Regions from separate parts of the Serratia sp. ID 25-353 genome, predicted to be linked through region 1. Evidence: riboswitches for the same ligand, from Rfam matches in the RefSeq annotation. Region 1 holds a riboswitch; each other region holds the start of a gene.
What was found. Region 1 has a riboswitch for thiamine pyrophosphate ahead of thiC (phosphomethylpyrimidine synthase ThiC). Riboswitches for the same ligand answer to the same signal wherever they lie in the genome.

Region 1 (7,748 bases):
GCTCCACTTCCGGATCGAACACCGGCAGCCTATCGACGTCGGCGCGGCAGGTAACGGGAGAGCTGAAACGCGGGCCTTCGCCGGCTTCAAAGTACAGGCCGAGCCCCATGGCGTCGGGAATGGTGAGAATGTCGGAGAACAGGATGGCGGCGTCCAGCGCATAGCGGCGCAGCGGCTGCAGCGTGACCTCGCAGGCCAGCTCCGCGTTCTTGCACAGCGACATGAAATCACCGGCCTGGGCGCGGGTCGCCTTGTACTCCGGTAAATAACGACCGGCCTGGCGCATCATCCATACGGGGGTCACATCCACCGGCTGGCGCAACAGCGCGCGCAGGTAGCGATCGTTCTTCAACTCAGTCATTTATGGGGCTCCCTTAATAATCTGCCGGCCATTGTACATTATTCTGCCCGGCACAGCGCCACGGTGTCCTCAATCAACCGGCGCGCCACGGTGCCGGGCGGCGGCAACAGCGGCAATTGGTCGTAGCGATACCAGCCGGCGTTGAGCAGCTCCTTGGGATCGTGACGAATGTCACCCTGATGGTAATCGGCCATAAAGGCCATCATCAGCGAGTGCGGGAACGGCCAGGGTTGTGAAGTGACGTAGCGCAGGTTCTTGATTTCGATATTGCTCTCTTCCATCACTTCACGCGCCACCGCCTGTTCCAGCGTTTCGCCCACTTCGACGAAGCCGGCCAGCACCGTGTGGATGCCACCGCGATGACGCACGTGTTGCGCCAGCAGGATCTGATCCTCGCGCCGAATGGCGACGATTACGCAGGGTGCAATCTGCGGATAGTACCGCTCTTTGCAGTGGCCGCACAGGCAGGCGCTTTCGGAGCGACTGAGGTGCATCTCATGGCCGCAGTAGCCGCAGTAGCGATGGGAACGGTAGAAATCCGCCAGCTGCACGCCGCGCCCGGCAAGCTGGAACAGACCGCGATCCTGATCCAACAGCTGACGCACCGAGCCCATCTCCCGCGGCATCGCCTGGCGCACCAGCCAGACCGGCGCGCCCTCCCATTCACCGATGGTGCGCGCCATGTGGCCCCGCAGCCCAAGAGCGGCGGCAGTCCCCGACGGCAATTCACCGTTCGGTAACCAAAGTTTGCTTTCATGGCTGACAATCCACCAGCCGTTTTCATTGCCCGTTAATGCAAGTTCCATATCGTTGTTGCACAACCTCAGCTTCACTGGCACTCTACGAATCGGCTTTGTTATATTTTAATAACTTACCGGTTACTTTTATTACTTACACGGAGTCAAACATGCTCAACCGTTTGGAAAGGCTGACTCAGCGCGTTGGCGGTAGTAATGAATTAGTTGATCAATGGCTTCAGGCCCGCAAACAGTTGCTGGTCGCCTACTGCACGCTGGTAGGCCTCAAACCGAATAAAGAAAAGCATACGCCGCTGAATGAAAAAGCGCTGGAGAACTTTTGCCACAACCTGGTGGATTACCTCTCCGCAGGGCATTTTCATATCTATGACAGAATTATCAAACAAGTGGAAGGCGCAGCCAGTCCGAAAATGTCGCTGGCGGTGAACATCTACCCCAAGCTGTGGGCCAATACCGAACAGATCATGGCGTTCCACGATCGCTATACCGAAGTGGATATCGATCAGGAGGTTTGTCTGGAATTCCACCAGGCCTTGTCGGATATCGGCGAAACGCTGGCGGCGCGCTTTGCGCTGGAAGATAAGCTGATCCAGTTGGAGGCGGAAGCCGCACAGCAACCGCTGCCGGACCAGACGCTGGATCCGGCGCGTTAAAATTTTATAGTTTTTTTTCTTATCCCTCCTATACTGGGGGGCATCTTGTCGGAGTGCCTAGCGCCTGATTTGTTCATCGAATCAGCCAGGCTGAGACCGTTAATTCGGGATCCGCGGAACCTGATCGGGTTAATACCCGCGAAGGGAACAAGAGTAATCTATCGCCACAGGCACGGCCTTCCCCTTGTGGGCGCCCTGCCTGATCGGCCACCATCATTACTCCCTCCGAGCTCCAGACAAGCAACTTTCCCAACCCAACACACTGGTAGGAACTTGCTATGTCTAACGTTAATCCACCGCGCGCCCGTAAAGCGCAACGCGAAGCCGCCCAGCAGTTTATCGACACCCTGCAAGGCATGGCTTTCCCGAACTCACGCCGCATCTATCTGCAAGGCTCGCGCAGCGATATCCAGGTGCCGATGCGCGAAATTCAGCTCAGCCCGACCCTGCTTGGCGGCAGCAAAGACCACCCGCAGTATGAACCCAACGAGGCGATCCCGGTGTATGACACCGCCGGCCCCTACGGCGATCCGCAGGCCGAGCTCGACGTACACGCCGGCCTGGCCAAGCTGCGCGCCGACTGGATCGACGCGCGCGGCGATACCGCCACCCTCAGCGGCGCCAGCTCCGGCTTCACCCAACAGCGGCTGGCGGACGAGGGGCTGGATCACCTGCGCTTCGAGCATCTGCCGCTGCCGCGCAGGGCGCTGCCGGGCAAGTGCGTGACCCAGCTGCACTATGCCCGCGCCGGTATCGTCACCCCGGAGATGGAGTTCATCGCCATCCGTGAAAACATGGGGCGCGAGCGCATTCGCGGCGAGGTATTGCGCCACCAGCATCCGGGCCAGAGCTGGGGCGCCAACCTGCCGGACAACATCACGCCGGAGTTCGTGCGTCAGGAAGTGGCCGCCGGCCGCGCCATCATTCCCGCCAACATCAACCATCCGGAGGCGGAGCCGATGATCATCGGCCGCAATTTCCTGGTGAAGGTGAACGCCAATATCGGCAACTCGGCGGTCACGTCGTCGATCGAAGAAGAGGTGGAGAAGCTGGTGTGGTCCACCCGCTGGGGCGCGGACACCGTGATGGATCTCTCCACCGGTCGCTATATTCACGAAACCCGCGAGTGGATCCTGCGCAACAGCCCGGTGCCCATCGGCACCGTGCCGATCTACCAGGCACTCGAGAAGGTCAACGGCGTGGCGGAAAACCTCACCTGGGCGATGTTCCGCGATACGCTGCTGGAACAGGCGGAGCAAGGGGTCGACTACTTCACCATCCACGCCGGCGTGCTGCTGCGCTACGTGCCGATGACCGCCAAACGCCTGACCGGCATCGTGTCGCGCGGTGGCTCGATCATGGCCAAATGGTGTCTGTCGCACCATCAGGAAAACTTCCTCTATCAGCATTTCCGTGAAATCTGTGAGATCTGCGCCGCCTACGACGTTTCGCTGTCGCTCGGCGACGGCCTGCGCCCCGGCTCGATTCAGGACGCCAACGACGAAGCCCAGTTCGCCGAGCTGCATACGCTGGGCGAGCTGACCAAAATCGCCTGGGAATACGACGTGCAGGTGATGATCGAAGGCCCGGGCCACGTGCCGATGCAGATGATCCGCCGCAACATGACCGAAGAGCTGGAACACTGCCACGAAGCGCCGTTCTACACCCTCGGCCCGCTGACCACCGATATCGCCCCGGGCTATGACCATTTCACCTCCGGCATCGGCGCGGCAATGATCGGCTGGTTCGGCTGCGCCATGCTGTGTTACGTCACGCCGAAAGAGCACCTCGGCCTGCCGAACAAAGAGGACGTCAAACAGGGCCTGATCACCTACAAGATCGCCGCTCACGCCGCCGATCTGGCCAAAGGCCATCCGGGCGCGCAGATCCGCGATAACGCCATGTCCAAGGCGCGTTTCGAATTCCGCTGGGAAGATCAGTTCAATCTGGCGCTCGATCCGGCCACCGCGCGCGCCTATCACGACGAAACCCTGCCGCAGGAATCCGGCAAGGTCGCCCACTTCTGCTCGATGTGCGGGCCGAAATTCTGCTCGATGAAAATTTCGCAGGAGGTGCGCGACTACGCCGCCGCCCAGGAAGCCGCCAAGCCGATCGAAGTACAGCTGACCGGCATGGAGAAAATGTCCGCCGAGTTCCGCGCCCGCGGCAGCGAGCTGTATCACAGCGCCGGCACCCTGCAAGAGGAGACAAGCAATGACTGATATCACGACCCCCTTCCCGGCTACGCCCCACAAGCTGGGGCTTTACCCGGTCGTCGACAGCGTGGCGTGGATCGCTCGCCTACTGGAGGCCGGCGTCACCACGATCCAGCTGCGCATCAAGGATCTGCCTGACGAGCAGGTCGAAGAGGATATCGCCGCCGCCATCGCGCTGGGCCAGCGTTATCAGGCGCGGCTGTTCATCAACGACTACTGGCGGCTGGCGATCAAACACGGCGCCTACGGCGTACATCTGGGCCAGGAAGATCTCGATACCACCGATCTGGCGGCCATCCACCGCGCCGGGCTGCGGCTGGGCGTATCCACCCATGACGACGCCGAGCTGGCGCGCGCGCTGGCGGTGAAACCGTCCTACATCGCGCTGGGGCACATCTTCCCTACCCAGACCAAAGACATGCCTTCGGCGCCACAGGGGCTGACGGAGTTGAAGCGCCATATCGCCGATTTGGCGGATTACCCGACGGTAGCGATCGGCGGGATCAGCATCGATCGCGTACCGGCGGTGCTGGCGTGCGGCGTCGGCAGCGTGGCGGTGGTCAGCGCCATCACCCAGGCGCCGGACTGGCGCGCGGCGACGGCCGAGCTGCTGCGGCTGATCGAAGGCGAGGATCCGAACGATGCTTAACGATCAGGAATTCCTGCGCTACAGCCGTCAGCTGCTGCTGGAGGACGTCGGCCCGGAAGGCCAGGAGAAACTCAAGCGCGCCACGGTGCTGATCGTCGGTTTAGGCGGGCTCGGTTCCCCGGCTTCGCTGTATCTGGCCGCCGCCGGCGTCGGCACGCTGCTGCTGGCCGACGACGACCAGCTGCACGTCACCAACCTGCAGCGGCAAATTCTCTACCGCAGCGCCGATACCGCCACCGGCAAGGCGGCGCTGGCGCAACGCCACCTGCAGGCATTGAACCCGTTGGTAGAATCCATCCCGCTGGCGCAGCGGCTGCAGGGGCAAGCGCTGCGCGACGCAGTCGCCCGCGCCGACCTGGTGCTGGATTGCTGCGACAATATGGCGACCCGCCATGAGGTCAATGCCGCCTGCATCGCCGCCGCCAAACCGCTGATCAGCGGCAGCGCGGTCGGCTTCAGCGGCCAGCTGCTGGTGCTCGAGCCGCCCTATGCGCATGGCTGCTACGCCTGCCTGTACCCGGAACAGGAAGAGCCGCAACGCAACTGCCGCACCGCCGGGGTGCTCGGCCCGGTGGTGGGCGTGATCGGCACTCTGCAAGCGCTGGAAGCCATCAAAATGCTGGCCGGCATGCCTTCCTCTCTCAGCGGTAAACTGCGGTTGTTCGACGGCAAGCAGCAGAGCTGGAGCACGCTGCAACTGAGCCAGGCCCGCACCTGCCCGGTATGCGGAGGCGCGGCATGAAGATCCGACTGAACGATCAACCGCTGGAGCTGGCGCAGCCGCTCAGCGTCGCCGCCCTGCTGACCCAGCTGGAACGCCACCAGCCGGGCACCGCGCTGGCGATCAACCAAACCATCATCCCACGCGCCGACTGGGCCGACCATCAGGTGCAGGACGGTGACGACATTTTGCTGTTTCAAGCGATCGCCGGAGGCTGACATGCTGAAAATCGCCGATACCACTTTTACCTCGCGCCTGTTCACCGGCACCGGCAAGTTCGCCACCCCGGCGCTGATGTTGGAGGCGCTGGCAGCCTCCGGCTCACAGCTGGTGACCATGGCCATGAAGCGCGTCGATCTGCGCGGCGGCAACGACGCCATTTTGGCGCCGCTGCAGCAGTTGGGCGTCAGGCTGTTGCCCAATACCTCCGGTGCCAAAACCGCCGCCGAAGCGGTGTTCGCCGCCCGACTGGCGCGCGAAGCGCTCGGCACCCACTGGGTGAAGCTGGAGATCCATCCCGATGTGAAATACCTGCTGCCGGATCCGATAGAAACGCTGAAGGCGGCGGAAACGCTGGTGAAAGACGGTTTTGTGGTGCTGCCCTACTGCGGCGCCGATCCGGTGCTGTGCAAACGGCTGGAAGAGGTGGGCTGTGCGGCGGTGATGCCGCTCGGCGCCCCTATCGGCTCCAACCGCGGTCTGCGCACCCGCGACTTCCTCGAGATCATCATCGAACAGGCCAAGGTGCCGGTGGTGGTCGATGCCGGCATCGGCGCGCCGAGCCACGCGCTGGAAGCGATGGAGCTGGGCGCCGACGCGGTGCTGGTGAATACCGCCATCGCCGTGGCACGCGATCCGGTAGGAATGGCACGGGCGTTTCGCCTGGCGCTGGAAGCCGGCGAGCTGGCGCGCAGCGCCGGATTAGGCTCAAGCCAGCGCAGTGCGGCCGCCTCCAGCCCGCTGACCGTCTTCCTCAGCCAGCCAGAGGAGGCACAGTGATGGCCGACGATTTCAGTAGCCGCTGGCAACAGCTGGATTGGGACGATATTACGCTGCGCATCAACGGCAAAACCGCACGCGACGTGGAACGCGCATTGAATGCCGACAAGCTGACGCGCGACGACTTTATGGCACTGATCTCCCCCGCCGCCGCGCCGTATCTGGAACCGCTGGCGCAGCGCGCGCAGCAGCTGACCCGTCAGCGCTTCGGCAACGTCGTCAGCTTCTATGTGCCGCTGTACCTCTCTAACCTGTGCGCCAACGACTGCACCTACTGCGGCTTTTCAATGAGCAACCGCATCAAGCGTAAAACGCTCGATGCGGCGGAGATCGCACGCGAGTGCGAAGCCATCAAGGCGCTGGGGTTCGAACACCTGTTGCTGGTCACCGGCGAGCATCAGACCAAGGTCGGCATGGACTATTTCCGTCAGCACATTCCGGCGATCCGCCGCCACTTCAGCTCGCTGATGATGGAAGTGCAGCCGCTGGCGCAGGACGAGTACGCCGAACTGAAAACGCTGGGCCTGGACGGCGTGCTGGTGTATCAGGAAACCTACCATCCGGCCACCTATCTGCAGCACCACCTGCGCGGCCAGAAGCAGGATTTCCATTGGCGCCTGGCCACGCCGGATCGCCTGGGGCGCGCCGGGATCGACAAGATCGGCCTCGGCGCGTTGATCGGCCTGTCCAACAGCTGGCGCACCGACTGTTACCTGCTGGCGGAACATCTGTTCTACCTGCAGCAAACCTACTGGCAGAGCCGCTACTCGATCTCGTTCCCGCGTCTGCGCCCCTGCGCCGGCGGTATTGAACCGGCGTCGATCATGAGCGAGCCCCAGCTGGTGCAGCTGATCTGCGCCTTCCGGCTGTTCGCGCCGGACGTTGAGCTGTCGCTGTCTACGCGTGAGTCGCCGTACTTCCGCGATCACATGATCCCGGTGGCGATCAACAGCGTCAGCGCCGGATCCAAGACGCAGCCCGGCGGCTATGCCGACGACGTACCGCCGGAATTGGAACAGTTCGAGCCGCACGACGGCCGCACGCCGCAGCAGGTCGCCGAGGCCATCAGCAATGCCGGGCTGCAGCCGGTGTGGAAAGACTGGGACGATTATCTGGGACGCAGCGCGCAATAAACGGCAACGTTTACCGCCGCGTGAAGAAAACGCTGGAACGGCCACGCAATGCCGAACGGTGGCGCTGGCGCCGGCAGGCCCGCCGGCTATAGTGACCTTGCCGGCCGCCAAACCCGGCGCCGGCCGGGGCCGTCTCCCTCTCGATGGCCCCGCCTTATCCCATCCCGGATCGCGCCGGAGATTCTCTTGCGCGACGCCGGGCCCTCGTCCGCGGCAACGCGCATGTCGCGTATCACGGCTTGTAAAAGCGTACGGGCA
Region 2 (7,748 bases), 2.1 Mb from region 1:
GAACAGCGGCAGGCTGGCTTGCCACGCCTGTTTGTTCAGCTCGGTATTCAGCTCCGGGTGCGCCTTGGCGAACGCCAGCCAGGTGTCCTGCGGGTGCGCATGCAGGTAGTCGCTGCCTTGCTTCAACGCGGCGAGGAACTTGCGGATTTTCGGTTCGTTCACCGCATCGCGGTGGGCGACGATGATCAGCTCGTCGTAGGCCGGCACGCCGTAATCTTCGACGTTGAACACCACCGGCGTCTTGCCCTGCAGCTTCAGCTCCAGCGCTTCGATGTTGCGGTAGCCGCCGATCACCGCATCGACCTGGCCCGCCAGCAGGGCGCTGGTTAGCTGGAAGTTGACGTTGATGAGCTTGATGTCCTGCGGCTTGAGGTGCTCGTGTTCGACCATGGTGGCCAGCGTCGCCTGTTCGATGCCGCTGACCGAGTAACCCACCGTTTTGCCCTTGAGATCCGCCGGCGACGTGATGTTTTTATCCAGCGCGATCACCGTATTCAGCGGCGTGTTGATCAGCGTGCCGACGCGCATCAGCGGCAGGCCCTGATCGGCGAAGAAATGCAGCTGCGGCTGATAGGTAATGGCGAGGTCGGCCTGTTTGGCGGCCACCAGCCGCGGCGGCAGCGCCGGATCGGACGGCGGCACGATCTTGACGTCCAGCCCTTCGGCCTTGAAGGCACCGATTTGCTCGGCCACCATAATCGGCGCGTGATCGGGGTTGATATACCAGTCGAGCACCAGCGTCAGCTTTTCGGCCGCGCCGGCCTGGCCGGTGATGGCGGCGCCGAGCAGCAGCCCGCAAACGGTTTGTTTGATCATGGTCGTTCCTTTATCCCTGGTTATGGTTGCAATCATCAGTCGTTTTCCGGCGCCCAGGCGATCAGGCGCCGCAGCAGCGCATCCACCGTAGCCCACAGCAGCACGGTCATCAGCACCAAAATAAACAGCGCGGCGAAGCAGACGTCGGTCTGCATGCGCGCGTTGGCGTTCAGCATCACGTAGCCCAGCCCTTCGGCCGAGCCCACCCATTCGCCGATGATGGCACCGATCGGCGCGACGGCGGCGGCCATGCGCAGGCCGGAGCCGAAGGCCGGCAGCGCTGCCATCAGCCGCACGTGCCGCAGCTGCGCCCAGCGGGAAGCGCGCATCGTGCGCGCCAGATCGAGATAGTCGTTGTTGACCCGCCGCAGCCCGTCGAAAAAGGCCGACACCACCGGGAAGAAAATCACCAGCACCGCCATCGCCACCTTGGCGCTCATGCCGAAGCCGAACCACAGCACCAGCAGCGGCGCCAGGGCGAACACCGGTATCGCCTGGCTGGTGAGCACCAGCGGCATCAGCCAGCGTTGCAGGCGCGGCGAGAAGATCATGCACAGCGCCAGCGCCGCGCCGAGCAGCACGCCCAGCGCCAGCCCGCTGACGATCTCCGAAGCGGTGACCAGCGTGTGCCAGGCGAGGTAGCCGCGCCCGTCCCACAGCGCCTGCGCCACCGCGCTCGGCGTGGGCAGCAGAAAGGCCGGAATGCCGCTTTGCGCCGCCAGCCACCACAGCAGCAGCAGGCCGACGAACACCGTCAGCCCGCGCCGTAGGCGGGTGAAGCCGCGCTCTTTGGCAATATTCATTGCGCGGCCCTCACCAGCTGTTGCAGCAGCTCGGCCTGGCTTCTCAGCAGGTCGGCGTCATCCGGCGCGCGCGGCGGTTGCCCGCTGATGCGGTGGGTGTCGTCGAGGCCCAGCGGCCAGGGCGACAGCACCAGCAGCCGGTGGCTCAGGCGGCAGGCCTCCATCGGATCGTGGGTGATCAGCAGCACGGTGTTTTGCGCCAGCAGTTCGGCGGCCAGGCTCTGGATCTCGGCGCGGGTAATGGCGTCCAGTGCGGAAAAGGGTTCGTCCATCAGCACGATCGGCTGGCGTTCGTAGAGCGTGCGGGCGATGGCGGCGCGCTGGCGCATGCCGCCGGACAGCGCGGCAGGCAGGCTGCGGCCATGAGAGGCCAGGCCCACGCGCTCCAGCAGGTGCGCCGCCCACGCCCGGTCCGGCGTTTCGCCGCGCAGCCGCGAGCCGAGGGCGACGTTCTCCTCGACGGTCAGCCACGGGTAGAGCAGGTCTTTTTGCCCCATGTAGGCGATGCGCCCGGTGACCGGCAGGCCGTCGCTGCCGGTCACCGTGCCCGAGGTAGCCCGTTCCAGGCCGGCGATGATCTTCAGCAGGCTGGTTTTGCCGGCGCCGCTGGCGCCGAGCAGGGCGACGAAGCTGCCACCGACGATGTCGAAGCTCAGCCGGTCGAAGACGATTTGCTGACCGAAACGCAGGCTGAGATTCCGCACCTGGATGCCGGGCGGGCGAAGCGGGGAGGTCATGAGGCGTTCAGCCCCATCTGCCAAAATGCCGATTCCAACTGGGTGGCGGTGGTGAAAATCTGCGCCAGCTCGGTGAGGCGGCCTTGTGCGCCGCGCTGGTGGCCGACGGTCTCGAGCAGCTCGATGGCGGCACGCACGCCGGCCAGATAGCCCGCGTCGCCGTAGTTGCGGATCCAGGAGGCGTAAGGATTGCCCTCCATTTGGGTGGCGGGATCGTGCAGCAGCCGCAGGCCGATTTCGGCATAGCCGGCCACGCAGGGCAGCAGGCCGGCCAGCAGATCGAGGGCGTCGCCGGCATGGCCGATATCCAGTACGTAGCGGGTGTAGTTCATGGTCTCCGCCGCTTCCGGCTGGGCGGCGATCTGCGCTTCGCTCAGCCCCCATTCGGCGCAGTAGGCGACGTGCAGCGGCAGTTCGGCGACGATGCCGTTGAGCGACGCAGTGGCGGCGCGCATCTCCGGCAGGGTGCGCAGCTTGCTGACCAGCAGCGCGTAGGCGCGGGCGAAGTGCAGCAGGAACAGGTAGTCCTGGGTCAGGTAGCGGCGAAAAGCGCGTTCGGGCAAGGTGCCGGCGGCCAGCTGCTGCAGAAACGGGTGATCGACGTAATCTTGCCAGTGGCTGCCGGCATGTTGGCGCAACCGGCCGTAAAGACCGCTTTCGAACAGGGTGGTGATGGACATGGGACCTCCTTGAGTCAGTGGAGATCCGGGCACGCTGGGGTATGAACAGGCAACGGGTGAGAGCGTTGTTGCCTAACCGTCCCTTCGCTGGCATGACCCAGATCAGGTTCAAAGGGTTCGGCTTGCGCCATCTCAGCCCGTAACAGGACACCCCTCGGAGCTGCTTGTTATACGACATTTGTTTTTTGATTACAATCGCCGGGCGGCGCGGCGGCAATCGGTTCGTTTAGTGCGATCGGGGGCGATTTTGCTGGCGCAGAGCGCGCGATTTTTGTCACTGTAGGCCGATGATTTTGCCTTTGAGGACGATTCCCGATGAAAAAGATTGGTTTTCTCTCGTTTGGCCACTGGTCGCCTTCCGCCCAGTCCGGCACCCGTTCCGCAGCGGATGCGCTGCTGCAGTCCATCGATCTGGCGGTCGCCGCCGAAGATCTGGGGGCGGACGGCGCCTATTTTCGCGTACACCACTTTGCACGCCAGCTGGGGTCGCCGTTCCCGCTGCTGGCCGCCATCGGCGCCAAAACCCAACGCATCGAGATCGGCACCGGCGTGATCGACATGCGTTATGAAAACCCGCTGTACATGGTGGAAGACGCCGGCGCGGCGGATCTGATCGCCGGCGGGCGGCTGCAGCTCGGCATCAGCCGTGGCTCGCCGGAGCAGGTGATCGACGGCTGGCGCTATTTCGGCTATGCCCCGGCCGACGGCGAGACCGACGCGGACATGGCCCGCCGCCATACCGAAGTGTTCCTGGAAGCGCTGCGCGGCGAAGGGTTCGCCGAACCCAATCCGCAGCCGATGTTCCCGAATCCGCCTGGGCTGCTGCGGCCGGAGCCGTTTTCCGCCGGGCTGCGCGATCGCATCTGGTGGGGCGCCGGTTCGAACGCCACCGCTGTCTGGGCGGCGAAGCTGGGCATGCACCTGCAAAGCTCGACGCTCAAGAACGACGAGACCGGCGAACCCTTCCACATCCAGCAGGCCAAGCAGATCCGCGCCTACCGCGCCGCCTGGCAAGAGGCCGGCCACACGCATGAGCCGCGGGTTTCCGTGAGCCGCAGCATCTTCGCGCTGGTGGATCAGCGGGATCGCAACTACTTCGGCGGCGGTGGCAAGGAGGGCGATCAGCTCGGATATATCGACGCGCAGACCCGGGCGATCTTCGGCCGCAGCTATGCCGCCGAGCCGGACGTGCTGATCAAGCAGCTGGCGCAGGACGAGGCCATCGCCGAAGCGGATACGCTGCTGCTGACCGTACCTAACCAGCTGGGCGTGGATTACAACGCCCACGTCATCGAATCGATTTTAACCCATGTCGCGCCGGCGCTCGGCTGGCGCTAAACGGAGGAATGGCATGTCACGCATTTTCATTACCGGCTCGGTAGACGGGCTGGGCCGCGCCGCCGCGCAAACGCTGTTGGACGAAGGGCATCAGGTGATTTTGCATGCGCGTGAGCCCGGCCGTCTGGACGCGGTGCGCGATCTGCTGGATCGCGGTGCGCAGGCGGCGATTGGCGATCTGTCCGATGTGCAGCAGATCCGGCAGCTTGCCGAGCAGGTCAATCGCCTTGGCCGCCCGGACGCGGTGATCCACAACGCCGGTATGTTTACCGGGCCGCAGGTGATGCCGGTGAACGTCGTTGCGCCCTACCTGCTGACGGCCCTGATCGAGCGCCCCAAGCGCATCGTCTACCTGAGCAGCAGCATGCACTTTGACGGAGCGCCGGAACTGAACGGCGTAGACTGGCTCGGCGGCGCTGCGGGCTCCTATTCGGACAGCAAGCTGTTCGTCACCGCGCTGGCCGCCGCTGTGGCGCGCCTGTGGCCTGACGTGATCAGCAGCGCGGTCGATCCCGGCTGGGTGCCGACCAAAATGGGCGGCGCGGATGCGCCCGACGATCTGGCGCTGGGGCATGTGACGCAGGCGTGGTTGGTGACCAGCGATGAGCCGCAGGCCCTGGCGTCCGGCGGCTATTGGCACCATCAGCAACGGTTCGATCCCCACGCCGCGGTGCACGACGAGGCGTTTCAATCGGCGCTGCTGGCGCAGTTGGCGCGCGCCGGCGGGGTGAGCCTGCCGCAGGCTTGAGGGCAGTGCTTTGTTGGCCCGTCGGTGCTTGTCGGCGGGCTTTTTTATGCCCGCAGGGTGAACCGGCGAGGCTTTTCTTATACAGTGGCTGTCTGACCTGTTTTGCTCGTTCTTCTTATTATCGCCATGCATACATTCCTGATTATCGTCCCTGAAGGGGGCATGCTGTTCGAGGCGGCGGGCATCGCCGATATCCTGATGCAGGCTAACCGCCTGAGCCCTGCCGAGGCGCCGCTGTATCAGATCGCGGTCGCCACCACGCAATCCCATCGGGTGGTACACGGCCTGTCCGGGCTGAGCCTGTTGGCCGACCATCGCCTGGCGGATCTCGATCCGGCCCTGCCGCGCGATACCGTCATTGTCGCCGGTAAAGGGGCGACCGAAGAAGAGGGCGCCCTGGTGGCGGATTGGCTGCGCCGCGCCGCGCCACAGGCGCGCCGTATCGCGTCGGTCTGCGGCGGGGCTCTGCTGCTGGCCGAAGCCGGATTGCTGGACGGGCGGCGGGCGACGACCCACTGGCGGCTGGCGGAAACGCTGCAGGCGCGCTTCCCGCGGGTGCAGGTCGAGAACGGCCCGATCTACGTGCAGGATGGGCCGATTTGGACCTCCGGCGGCGTCAGCTCAGGCTTCGACCTGACGCTGGCATTGGTGGAGGACGACTACGGCTTCGTGCAGGCGCGCGAAGTGGCGCAGGATCTGGTGATGTTTCTGCGTCGCCCCGGCGGACAGGCGCAGTTCAGCCGCTACCCGCTCAACCAGGCCAAATCGCCGGGCCCGATCCGCGACCTGCAGTCCTGGATCCTGGAAAACCTCGCCGACGATCTCAGCGTCGATCGGTTGGCCGAACGCGTGGCGATGAGCCCGCGCAACTTTACCCGCGTATTCAGCCGTGAGACGGGCATTTCTCCCGCCAAATTCGTCGAAGAAGGGCGGTTGCATACCGCCAGGCAGCGCCTCGAGCAGAGTGCGGAGGGCATCGAACAGATCGCGCTGGCCACCGGCTTCGGCAACGGCCTTAACCTGCGGCGGGTGTTTGAGCGCAAACTGCAGCTGACCCCGAGCGAATACCGCGAACGCTTCCACGCGCGCAATTTGGCGTAAATTGATCGGTAAACGTCATTTACGCCGCCTCGGGGCAAGGCTAGATTTGAGGCAAAGCCCAAAACGAGGAGAGCATCATGGTGAAAGTAGGCATTAACGGCTTCGGCAGGATCGGGCGCAACGTGCTGCGCGCGGCGCTGGGGCGCAGCGATTTTGAAGTGGTGGCGATCAACGATCTGACGGACAGCAAAACGCTGGCGCACCTGCTGAAATACGACACGCTTTCCGGCACGCTGGCGGCCAGGGTGGAAGCCGGCGACAACCAGCTGTTGCTGGACGGCCGGCCGATCCAGGTGTTTTCGCAGCGCGATCCCGCCGAGATCCCCTGGAGCAGCGTGGGCGTGGACGTGGTGATCGAAGCGACGGGCTTCTTTACCGATAAAGCCAAGGCGGAAGTGCACATCACGCACGGCGGCGCCAAGCGGGTGATTATCTCGGCGCCGGCCAAGAACGACGACATCACCATCGTCATGGGCGTTAACGACCAGCTCTACGATCCGGCGCTGCATAACGTGGTCAGCAACGGCAGCTGCACCACCAACGGGCTGGCGCCCGCCGCGCAGGTGCTGCATCAGGCCTTCGGCATCGAATACGGGCTGATGAACACCACTCACGCCTATACCAACAGCCAGGCGCTGCACGATCAGCCGGAAAAAGATCTGCGCGGCGCGCGGGCGGCGGCGGAATCGATCGTGCCTTACTCCAGCGGCGCGGCCAAGGCGCTCGGCAAGGTGATCCCGGATCTCGACGGCAGGTTGACCGGTTACTCGCTGCGGGTGCCGGTGCCGGTCGTCTCGATCGTCGATCTGACGGTGACGCTGAAACGCCCGGCGACGGTGGAGGAGATCAACGCCGCTTTCCGCGCGGCGGCGGCGTCCGGCCCGCTGAAAGGGATCCTGGGGTACAGCGATGAACCGCTGGTGTCGAGCGACTACCGGGGCGATGCGCGCTCGTCGATCATCGACGGCCTGTCCACGCTGGTCATCGGCGGCAACCTGGTGAAAGTGCTCGCCTGGTATGACAACGAATGGGGCTTCTCCAACCGCTTGGTCGATCTGGCGCTGCTGATGGAAAAACGCGGGCTGTAAATGCCCCATAGCAAAAAGCCCGCTTAAGTTTCCTTAAGCGGGCTTCTCTAAATATGGCTCCTCTGACTGGACTCGAACCAGTGACATACGGATTAACAGTCCGCCGTTCTACCGACTGAACTACAGAGGAATCGTGTGAACGGGGCGCATCATATCCAGCGGCCACGGGTGTGTCAACGCTAAATTGCCTCGAGTGGTGCGACTGCTCGGTATCTGAGCAATGCGCCCGTCAATCAGCCCATTGCGCGTCGTTTTCTGCCTGGGCGCGCAGCAGGCGCGCCAGCGGATCCTGGCGGTAGAAGCGGCAAAAGTGCTGATACAGCGCCGGGAAGCGTTCGGCCAGCAGCTCGGGGGCGCTGAAAAAATACTCCGACAGCACGGCGAAGCACTCGGCCGCATCGGTGGCGGCGTAGGCATCCATGCTGGCGGCCTCTTCA
Region 3 (7,748 bases), 440 kb from region 1:
GATCGCCACGTTGGCCTGTTTGACCTTGCCCAGCTCGGCGCGGTCGATATCCACGTGAATGATGGCGGCGTTAGGGCAGAACTGCTCGGTTTTGCCGATTGCCCGATCGTCGAAGCGCGCGCCCAGCACGATCAGCAGATCGGCCTCCTGCAGAATGAAGTTGGTGCTGCGCGCCGCGTGCATGCCCAGCATGCCCAGCGACAGCGGGTGTTCCACCGGCATCGACCCCAGCGCCATCAGCGTCATGGTGGTAGGCAGACCGGCGCGTTCGGCCAGTTCCAGCGCCTGGCGGTGAGCGTCGGCGCAGATGATGCCGCCGCCCAGGTAGAGGATCGGGCGTTGCGCCTGGTTGATCATCGCGGCGGCCTGCGAAACCAGCGCCGGATCGAAGCTCGGTGCGGCGTCCTGCACGGCGATCGGCGGTAGCTCCTCCAGGGTGATGGTGGCGGTCTGCACGTCTTTCGGCACATCGATCCAGACCGGGCCGGGGCGGCCGGATTCGGCGATGCGGAATGCGTCCACGATCACCTGCGGCAATTCGCGAATATCGCGTACCAGATGGTTGTGCTTGGTGATTGGGATGGAAATACCGTAGGTGTCCACCTCCTGGAAGGCGTCGGTGCCGATCATCGAAGAAGGCACCTGACCGGTGATGCACACCAGCGGAATGGAATCGAGCTTGGCGTCGGCGATGGCGGTGACCAGGTTGGTGGCGCCCGGTCCGCTGGAGGCGATGCACACCGCCGCTTTGCCGTTGGCGCGCGCCATGCCCTGCGCCATAAAGCCCGCGCCCTGTTCGTGGCGCGCCAGCACGTGGTGAATGCGGGTGCTTTGGCTCAGCGCGTCATACAGCGGCAGTGCCGCGCCGCCGGGGATGCCGGCGACGGTGGTGATGCCCTGCCGCTCCAGCAGATGAACGATCAATTGTGCGCCGGTGAAGCGGGTGCCCGGCTGAGGCGTGCCCGAAGTTGCCATGTTCCTGTCCTTTCTCAAGGCCGGTGAGCTTTTCTGGGCAGGGTGCTAAAACAAGAAACCCCGCCCGGTTTGCGCCGGCGGGGTTTGGGAATCGATGCGTTGATTCGGACCCTACGGCGCATTGCCGACGACCACCACCACACGCACGACGACCACCGCGGCTGGTAGCGCGGTAACTAGTAGGGTCGAAGTCAGCGAGGATGCGATCACAGGGAACCTTATCATCAGTAAAAAAAGTCAGGTTTTTATAAAAGCACAGGCGCAAAATTCGCACAACAGGTTTATTGGCGCAGCATAAAAAACGCGCGTCAGATCACGCTTTACCCAAGATGCCCAGCACGCGCGCTTCGGGCGCGCTGCCGTCCAGCAGGGCCTGCGTCGGGCCGTCGTAGTAGATGCGGCCGTCGACCACCAGCAGCGTGCGCGGCGCGATGCGCGCGGCGTCGTCGAGGTTGTGCGACACCATCAGCAGCGTCAGGTTGCGCTGTTCGCACACCGTCTGCAGCAGCTGCAGCATCTCGTTGCGCAGCGCCGGATCGAGCGCCGAGAAGGGCTCGTCGAGCAACAGGATCGGCCGTTGGCGAATCAAACAGCGCGCCAGCGCGGCGCGCTGGCGCTGGCCGCCGGAAAGTTGCGACGGCAGGCGCTCCAGGTGCTCCTCCAGGCCGACCTGACGGGCGATATGCGCCCGCTGTTGGCGCTGCTGTTCAGTCAGGCGCAGACCGGGATCTAACCCCAGCCCGATGTTCTGCGCCACCGTCAGGTGCGCGAACAGGTTGTTCTCCTGAAACAGCATCGACACCGGCCGTTTGGCCGGCGGCGTGGCGGTGTGGTCTTCATCGTTCAGCAGCAGCCGGCCGCTGGCCGCCGGCAGAAAACCGGCGATCAAACTCAGCAGGGTGCTTTTACCGGCGCCGCTGGGGCCGAGCACCGCGACGCGCTCGCCCGGCTGGATGCGCAGATCAAAGCGCATCGGCAGGTGTTCGTACAGATAGGTCAGTTTTTCAAGCGTCAGCATGGCGCCCCGGTAAGCGTTCGATCAGGGTAAACAGCAGGAAACACAACAGCAGCAACAGCAGCGCGGTCACCGCCCCGTCGTTGCTGCGGTAGGCGCCAATCTGCTGATACAGGTAAAAAGGCAGGGTACGGAAATGCTCGTTGCCAAACAAGGCGACCACGCCGAAATCGCCGATCGACAGCACGCAGGCGAAGGCCAGCGCCTGCGCCAGCGGGCGGCGCAGCGCGCGCAGTTCGATCAGCCGCAGCCGTTGCCAGCCGTGGATATCCAGCGACAGGCACAGCGGGTTGTAACGTTCGGCGAGGTCGCGCATCGGGTTCTCCAATACCTTCAGCGCATAGGGCACCGCCATCAGCGCATTGGTGAGGATCACCAGCGCATAGGGCGACTGCGGCAGCCCGATCGTATCGCTCAGCAGCAGGAAGAAGCCGGTGGCCAGCACGATGCCCGGCATCGCCAGGATCACCATGCCGCTCAGCTCCAGCGCCTGGCCGCCGCGCAGGTGCTGCCGCAGCTTCAGCTCGCGGCTGCTCCACAGCAGCAGCATCGTGAGCGCCACGCACAACAGCCCGGCGCCGAGGGCGATGCGCAGCGACGTGAACAGCGCCTGCCACAGCACCGGCTGGCGCAGCACGCTGACGACGGCCTGATTGGCGCCGTCGGCGATCACCGCCAGCAGAGGCGGCAGCAGCAGCAACAGCGCGGCGGCGATCAGCAGAAAATCGCCGACGCGTCGCCACAGGCTGTCTTCCGGATTGCGCCAGCGCTGGGCGTGGGTATGCCCCACCGGCAATACCTGGCTCAGGCGCTGACTGATCAACACCAGCCCCAGACAACAGCTTAACTGGATCAGCGCCAGCATGGCGGCGCGACCCAGATCGTAGTCGTAACTCAGCGCCTGATAGATCGCCAGTTCGATGGTGGTAGCCTGCGGCCCGCCGCCCAGCGACAGCACGGTGGCGAAGCTGGCGAAGCACAGCATGAAGATCAATGCGCCGCTCGGCAGGATCTGGCGGCGCAGCGCCGGCCATTCGACGAAGCGGAACTGCTGCCAGCCATTCATGCCCAGCTGGGCGGCCAGCTGGCGCTGCTCCACCGGGATATTCTCCAGCGCCTGCAGCAACAGGCGGGTGGCCAGCGGCAGGTTAAAGAACAGGTGCGCCAGCAGAATGCCCTGCAGACCGTAGGGCGAGAAGCCATATTCGATGCCCAGCCAGCCGCACAGCGTCGCCAGCCAGCCTTGGCGCCCATAGACGCTGAGCAGGCCGAACACCGCCACCAGCACCGGCAGCACCAGCGTCATGGCGCACAGCCGCAGCAGCAGCTGCCGGCCGGGGAAGCGGCGGCGATAGAGCGCGCGCGCCAGCAGAACGGCGGGCAGCACCGAAATCAGCGCCGACAGCAGCGCCTGCCAAAAGGTGAAGCGCACCACGTGCCAAAGGTAGCTGTCCTGCCACAGGCCGCGCCAGTCGCTGTCCGGCGCGTGACGCCACAGCGAGCCCATCGCCAGCGCGGCGACCAGCAGGATCACGCCGGCGGCCAACAGCCCCGGCCAGAGCCAGCGGGGGATCAGCGGCTGACGGCGGTTTGCCATGCCCGGATCCAACCGCCGCGTTGTTTGGCCACCTCTTCGGCGCTGTATTGCAGCGCGGTCTGCGGCACGTTCATCTGCTCAAAGCCGACGGGCAGTGGGGTGTTGATCACCGGGTACATCCAGTTGCCGGTCGGGATGGCGTTTTGGAACGCCGGTGTCACCATGAACTGCATGAAACGCTCCGCCAGCTCAGGCTGTTTGGCGGCCTTCAGCTTGCCCGCCACTTCCACCTGCAGGTAGTGCCCTTCGCTGAACGTGGCGGCGGCGTAGAGATCTTTTTTCTCTTCGATCAGGTGATAGGCCGGAGAGGTGGTGTAGCTGAGCACCAGATCGCCTTCGCCCTTCAGGAACAGGCCGTAGGCTTCGCTCCAGCCTTTGGTGACGGTGACGGTTTTCTTCGCCAGTTGCTGCCAGGCGGCCGGCGCCTTGTCGCCATACACTTTTTGCATCCACAGCAGCAGGCCGAGGCCCGGCGTGCTGGTGCGCGGATCTTCGTAGATCACTTTCCAGTTGCGATCGCCGCTGACCAGCTCCTGCAGGCTTTTTGGCGGGTTCTTCAGTTTTTCTTTGTTGTAGACGAAGGCGAAGTACCCGTAGTCGTATGGCACGAAGGTCGCGTCCTGCCAGCCGCCCGGCACCGTCAGTTTGGCGGTGTCGACGCCGCTCGGCGCGAACAGGCCGGTTTGCTGCGCCGCCTGCAACAGGTTGTTGTCCAACCCCAGCACCACGTCGGCGGCGCTGTTCTTGCCTTCCATGCGTAGGCGGTTCAGCAGCGAGACGCCGTCTTCCAGCGCGACGAACTTCAGTTCACAGTCGCACTCGGCTTCAAAGACTTTTTTCACCGCCGGGCCTGGGCCCCAGTCGGCGGCGAAGGAATCGTAGGTGTAAACCGTCAGCGTCGGCTTGGCCAACACCGGCGCGGCACACAGCAGCAATAAGCAGGGCAGAAATGTTTTGACCACGTTGCACTCCTGAAAAATAAGGGGGCAAGGGCATCTGAGGGGGCGAGGCGGCGTCGCCGGTTCGCTGGGCTCAAATCCCTCCGCCGGTATTGACCGGATCAGGTTCGACGGGTGTGCTCTCAGCGGAAAATCGGGCTTATCACGTGGCCCGACTTACCGCACCCCGTTGAGACGGCGCTATTGTAAAGATTAACCGACCCGGGCGAAAGGCGCTTATGCCTCCGGCGGGGCAAACCAGGCGGACTTGAAGTCGAACCAGCCGAGGGTGTTCATCCGCACGCCGCGCATGCTGCGCTGGCCGTGCAGCTGCAGCCAGTGGTGGAACAGCGGATGCAGCTGGTGGTTGCTGACCAGACGCTGGCAGAACTCGGCCAGCGGCAAGCGGTTGGCGCGCCACAGCGCTGCGTCCTGCGCCAGATCTTCGTTCATGCAATGCTGCATCAGCGGCAGTTCGTACAGCGTGGCGAACAGCGAAAACTCCAGCGGCAGATAGAAGTTGGCGCTGCCGAGCCACAGATCGCTGCGCGCGTCGCCCTGGTGCCAGGTGGCATAATCCACGCTTTGCACGATCAGACGGATGCCGTGCTGCGCCAGCAGCGGTTCGATCGCCTGGCGAATGGCGTGAAACTCCGAATGTTCATTGAAGTGGGTCATCGTCAGTTCGGTCAGGCCCGCGGGCTTGGGCTGCTGCGCCAGCGTGCGGTTGTGGTGCCAGCGCGGCAGCAGGCCGTACGCCGGCGACCAATAGCGCTGGTAGAGCGGCCCGGCGTGGCTCAGCAGCGAAATGGGGTTGATCAATTCGCACAGCCAACTGCGAATGGCGGGGTCGACGGCCAGCGGTGAACGCTGATCGAACAGCAGGAAATAGCAACCCTCTTCCAGCCGGCTTTCCAGCTCGCTGTTGCCGGTTTCATCGCCCTGCAGCTGCACGCCGGAGTGCACCAGCTCTTCGGAAAACTCCGGCAGCACCCAGATGTTCACCTCGTCGATCAGCGCCCGGTAGCCAAAATAGTCGTCGAAGGCGTGGATCTTCATCTGGCTGGGATGGTTGCGCACCATGCGGTAGGGGCCGGTGCCGACCGGATGGCGGGCGAAATCCGGCAGTTCACGCCATTCGCGCGGCAGGATCATGGCCTGCACGCTGCCCAGCAGCCAGGGCAGCCAGTGGTCGGGGCTGCGCAGCTGCACGTCGATAACGAACGGCGTCGGCGAGGTGACGCTCTCGATATGCGAGAACAGCGGTTGCGAGGTCAGACGCGAGAGGGAAGTGATGACGTCCGCCATCTCCAGCTCGCGGCCATGATGAAAATGGATCGCCGGGCGCAGGTAAAACCGCCAGTGCAGCGGGGTCAGCGCCTGCCAATGGTGAGACAGATCGGACTCCAGTTCCCCGTTTTCCTCATTTATGCGCGTCAGGCCGTTGAAGATCTGGCGCGCCAAATGGGTCTCCGAACGCCGCAGCGCCGAGCCGGGCAGCAGGTTGTACAGCTGCCGGTAGTAGAGCACCCGCAGGATGTGTTTCCCCTGGCGGAAGCTGCGGCCCAGCTGCGACAGCAGCATCTGGCGCACCACGTTTTTGTCGCCCACCAGCTGCACCAACTGATCGATGCGGTCCTGTTCCAGCAGCTCCTCGGCCCGTTGTTGCTGCAGCGCCAGGCCGGTGTAGTGGAAGGTTAACCGCGAGCGCTTGCCGCGCCCCGACTCCGCCTGCCAGGTGAGCCAGCCTTCCCGCTGCATGGCGCTCAGCAGGGAGCGCACGTGGCGGCGCGAGCAGCTGAGCACCTCCGCCAGCGCCTGCAGCGTAGTGTCGGTGGTTTCACCGTGGCAGCGCTGCCACAGACGGATGAACTGCTGCTGCAATCGGGACGTGGACATAAAAGAGGAACGCTCCTGCCTCAACTCGTCAATTTTTTTTTCCCTATATTACGCCGATAATTTTCATCAATGAAAGGGGAGGGCGTAATCATGAAAGCTTTCTTATCCAGACAGTTCTATCAGCGCTACTTCAGTGCGGTGCGCCGCCAGCGCGCCGACTGGCTGAGCGTGGTGCCCGAACAGGCGCGGCTGGCGATGCTGGCGCACCTGACACAATGGGACATTAAAGAGATGACCGATAAGCAGTATCGCGAGCACCTGTAGGGGCCGCGGCAACCAATTTCTGAGTAATGGTGCTGTTTCACCAGCCAGTGGGGCGACCCACTGGTTTTTTTATGCGTGGTCATGGCGATGCGCTTGCATTTTTCTCGCCGTGGCCTAAGGTTCTTTCTTCTGCTTTGAGGTCAGGGAAGACGATATGCAACGCCTGAGCCGGTTGTCACTGCGCATTAACCCCATCTTTGCCGCATTCCTGCTGATCGCTTTCCTCTCCGGCATCGCCGGCGCGTTGCTGACGCCGACGCTCAGCCTGTTTCTGACCACCGAGGTCAAGGTGCGGCCGCTGTGGGTCGGGCTGTTTTACACCGCCAACGCGGTGGCCGGCATCGTCGTCAGTTTCCTGCTGGCCAAGCGCTCCGACACCCGCGGCGATCGGCGCAGGCTGATCTTGCTGTGCTGCCTGATGGCGGTCGGCAACTGCCTGCTGTTCGCCTTTAATCGCGACTACCTGACGCTGATCACCGCCGGGGTGCTGATGTCCGCCGTTGCCAACACCGCCATGCCGCAGATTTTCGCGCTGGCGCGGGAATATGCCGACCGCGAGGCGCGTGAAGTGGTGATGTTCAGCTCGGTGATGCGCGCCCAGCTTTCGCTGGCCTGGGTGATTGGCCCGCCGCTGTCGTTTGCGTTGGCGCTGAACTACGGCTTTACCGTGATGTTCCTGATCGCCGCCGCCACCTTCGCGCTTTGCGTGCTGCTGGTGGGATTTATGCTGCCTTCGGTGCCGCGCGCGGCGGGAAATGAGGGGCTGCAGAGTGGGGTGTCTGCGCCGATCGCGCCCGCCAGCGCCTGGCGCAATCGCGACGTGCGGTTGCTGTTCATCGCCTCGATGCTGATGTGGACCTGCAACACCCTGTACATCATCGATATGCCGCTGTATATCACCGCCGATCTCGGCCTGCCGGAAGGGTTGGCCGGGGTGCTGATGGGCACCGCCGCCGGGCTGGAGATCCCGGCGATGCTGCTGGCCGGTTATTACGTCAAACGTTTCGGCAAGCGCAACATGATGCTGCTGGCGGTGGCGGCAGGCGTGCTGTTTTACCTC

Region 2: another riboswitch for thiamine pyrophosphate. It lies ahead of ACYF6X_RS04605 (TenA family protein); the one in region 1 lies ahead of thiC (phosphomethylpyrimidine synthase ThiC).
Region 3: another riboswitch for thiamine pyrophosphate. It lies ahead of thiB (thiamine ABC transporter substrate binding subunit); the one in region 1 lies ahead of thiC (phosphomethylpyrimidine synthase ThiC).

The regions. Positions count from the first base shown of each region.
Region 1 covers NZ_CM139236.1:3,933,960-3,941,707, forward strand. The annotation lists gene hemE (uroporphyrinogen decarboxylase) at 1-361, opposite strand, end outside; gene nudC (NAD(+) diphosphatase) at 400-1,167, opposite strand; gene ACYF6X_RS18980 (Rsd/AlgQ family anti-sigma factor) at 1,269-1,772, shown strand; TPP riboswitch at 1,812-1,936, shown strand; gene thiC (phosphomethylpyrimidine synthase ThiC) at 2,051-3,994, shown strand; gene thiE (thiamine phosphate synthase) at 3,987-4,637, shown strand; gene ACYF6X_RS18995 (HesA/MoeB/ThiF family protein) at 4,630-5,379, shown strand; gene thiS (sulfur carrier protein ThiS) at 5,376-5,576, shown strand; gene ACYF6X_RS19005 (thiazole synthase) at 5,578-6,357, shown strand; gene thiH (2-iminoacetate synthase ThiH) at 6,357-7,490, shown strand.
Region 2 covers NZ_CM139236.1:972,057-979,804, forward strand. The annotation lists gene ACYF6X_RS04590 (ABC transporter substrate-binding protein) at 1-816, opposite strand, end outside; gene ACYF6X_RS04595 (ABC transporter permease) at 852-1,619, opposite strand; gene ACYF6X_RS04600 (ABC transporter ATP-binding protein) at 1,616-2,356, opposite strand; gene ACYF6X_RS04605 (TenA family protein) at 2,353-3,036, opposite strand; TPP riboswitch at 3,099-3,201, opposite strand; gene ACYF6X_RS04610 (LLM class flavin-dependent oxidoreductase) at 3,352-4,374, shown strand; gene ACYF6X_RS04615 (SDR family NAD(P)-dependent oxidoreductase) at 4,388-5,122, shown strand; gene ACYF6X_RS04620 (GlxA family transcriptional regulator) at 5,249-6,223, shown strand; gene gap (type I glyceraldehyde-3-phosphate dehydrogenase) at 6,301-7,311, shown strand; tRNA gene ACYF6X_RS04630 (tRNA-Asn) at 7,366-7,441, opposite strand; gene mtfA (DgsA anti-repressor MtfA) at 7,541-7,748, opposite strand, start outside.
Region 3 covers NZ_CM139236.1:3,493,185-3,500,932, reverse strand. The annotation lists gene ilvB (acetolactate synthase large subunit) at 1-975, opposite strand, end outside; gene ivbL (ilvB operon leader peptide IvbL) at 1,087-1,200, opposite strand; gene thiQ (thiamine ABC transporter ATP-binding protein ThiQ) at 1,289-1,993, opposite strand; gene thiP (thiamine/thiamine pyrophosphate ABC transporter permease ThiP) at 1,980-3,587, opposite strand; gene thiB (thiamine ABC transporter substrate binding subunit) at 3,563-4,549, opposite strand; TPP riboswitch at 4,607-4,725, opposite strand; gene sgrR (HTH-type transcriptional regulator SgrR) at 4,763-6,424, opposite strand; gene sgrT (glucose uptake inhibitor SgrT) at 6,515-6,688, shown strand; gene ACYF6X_RS16915 (sugar efflux transporter) at 6,843-7,748, shown strand, end outside.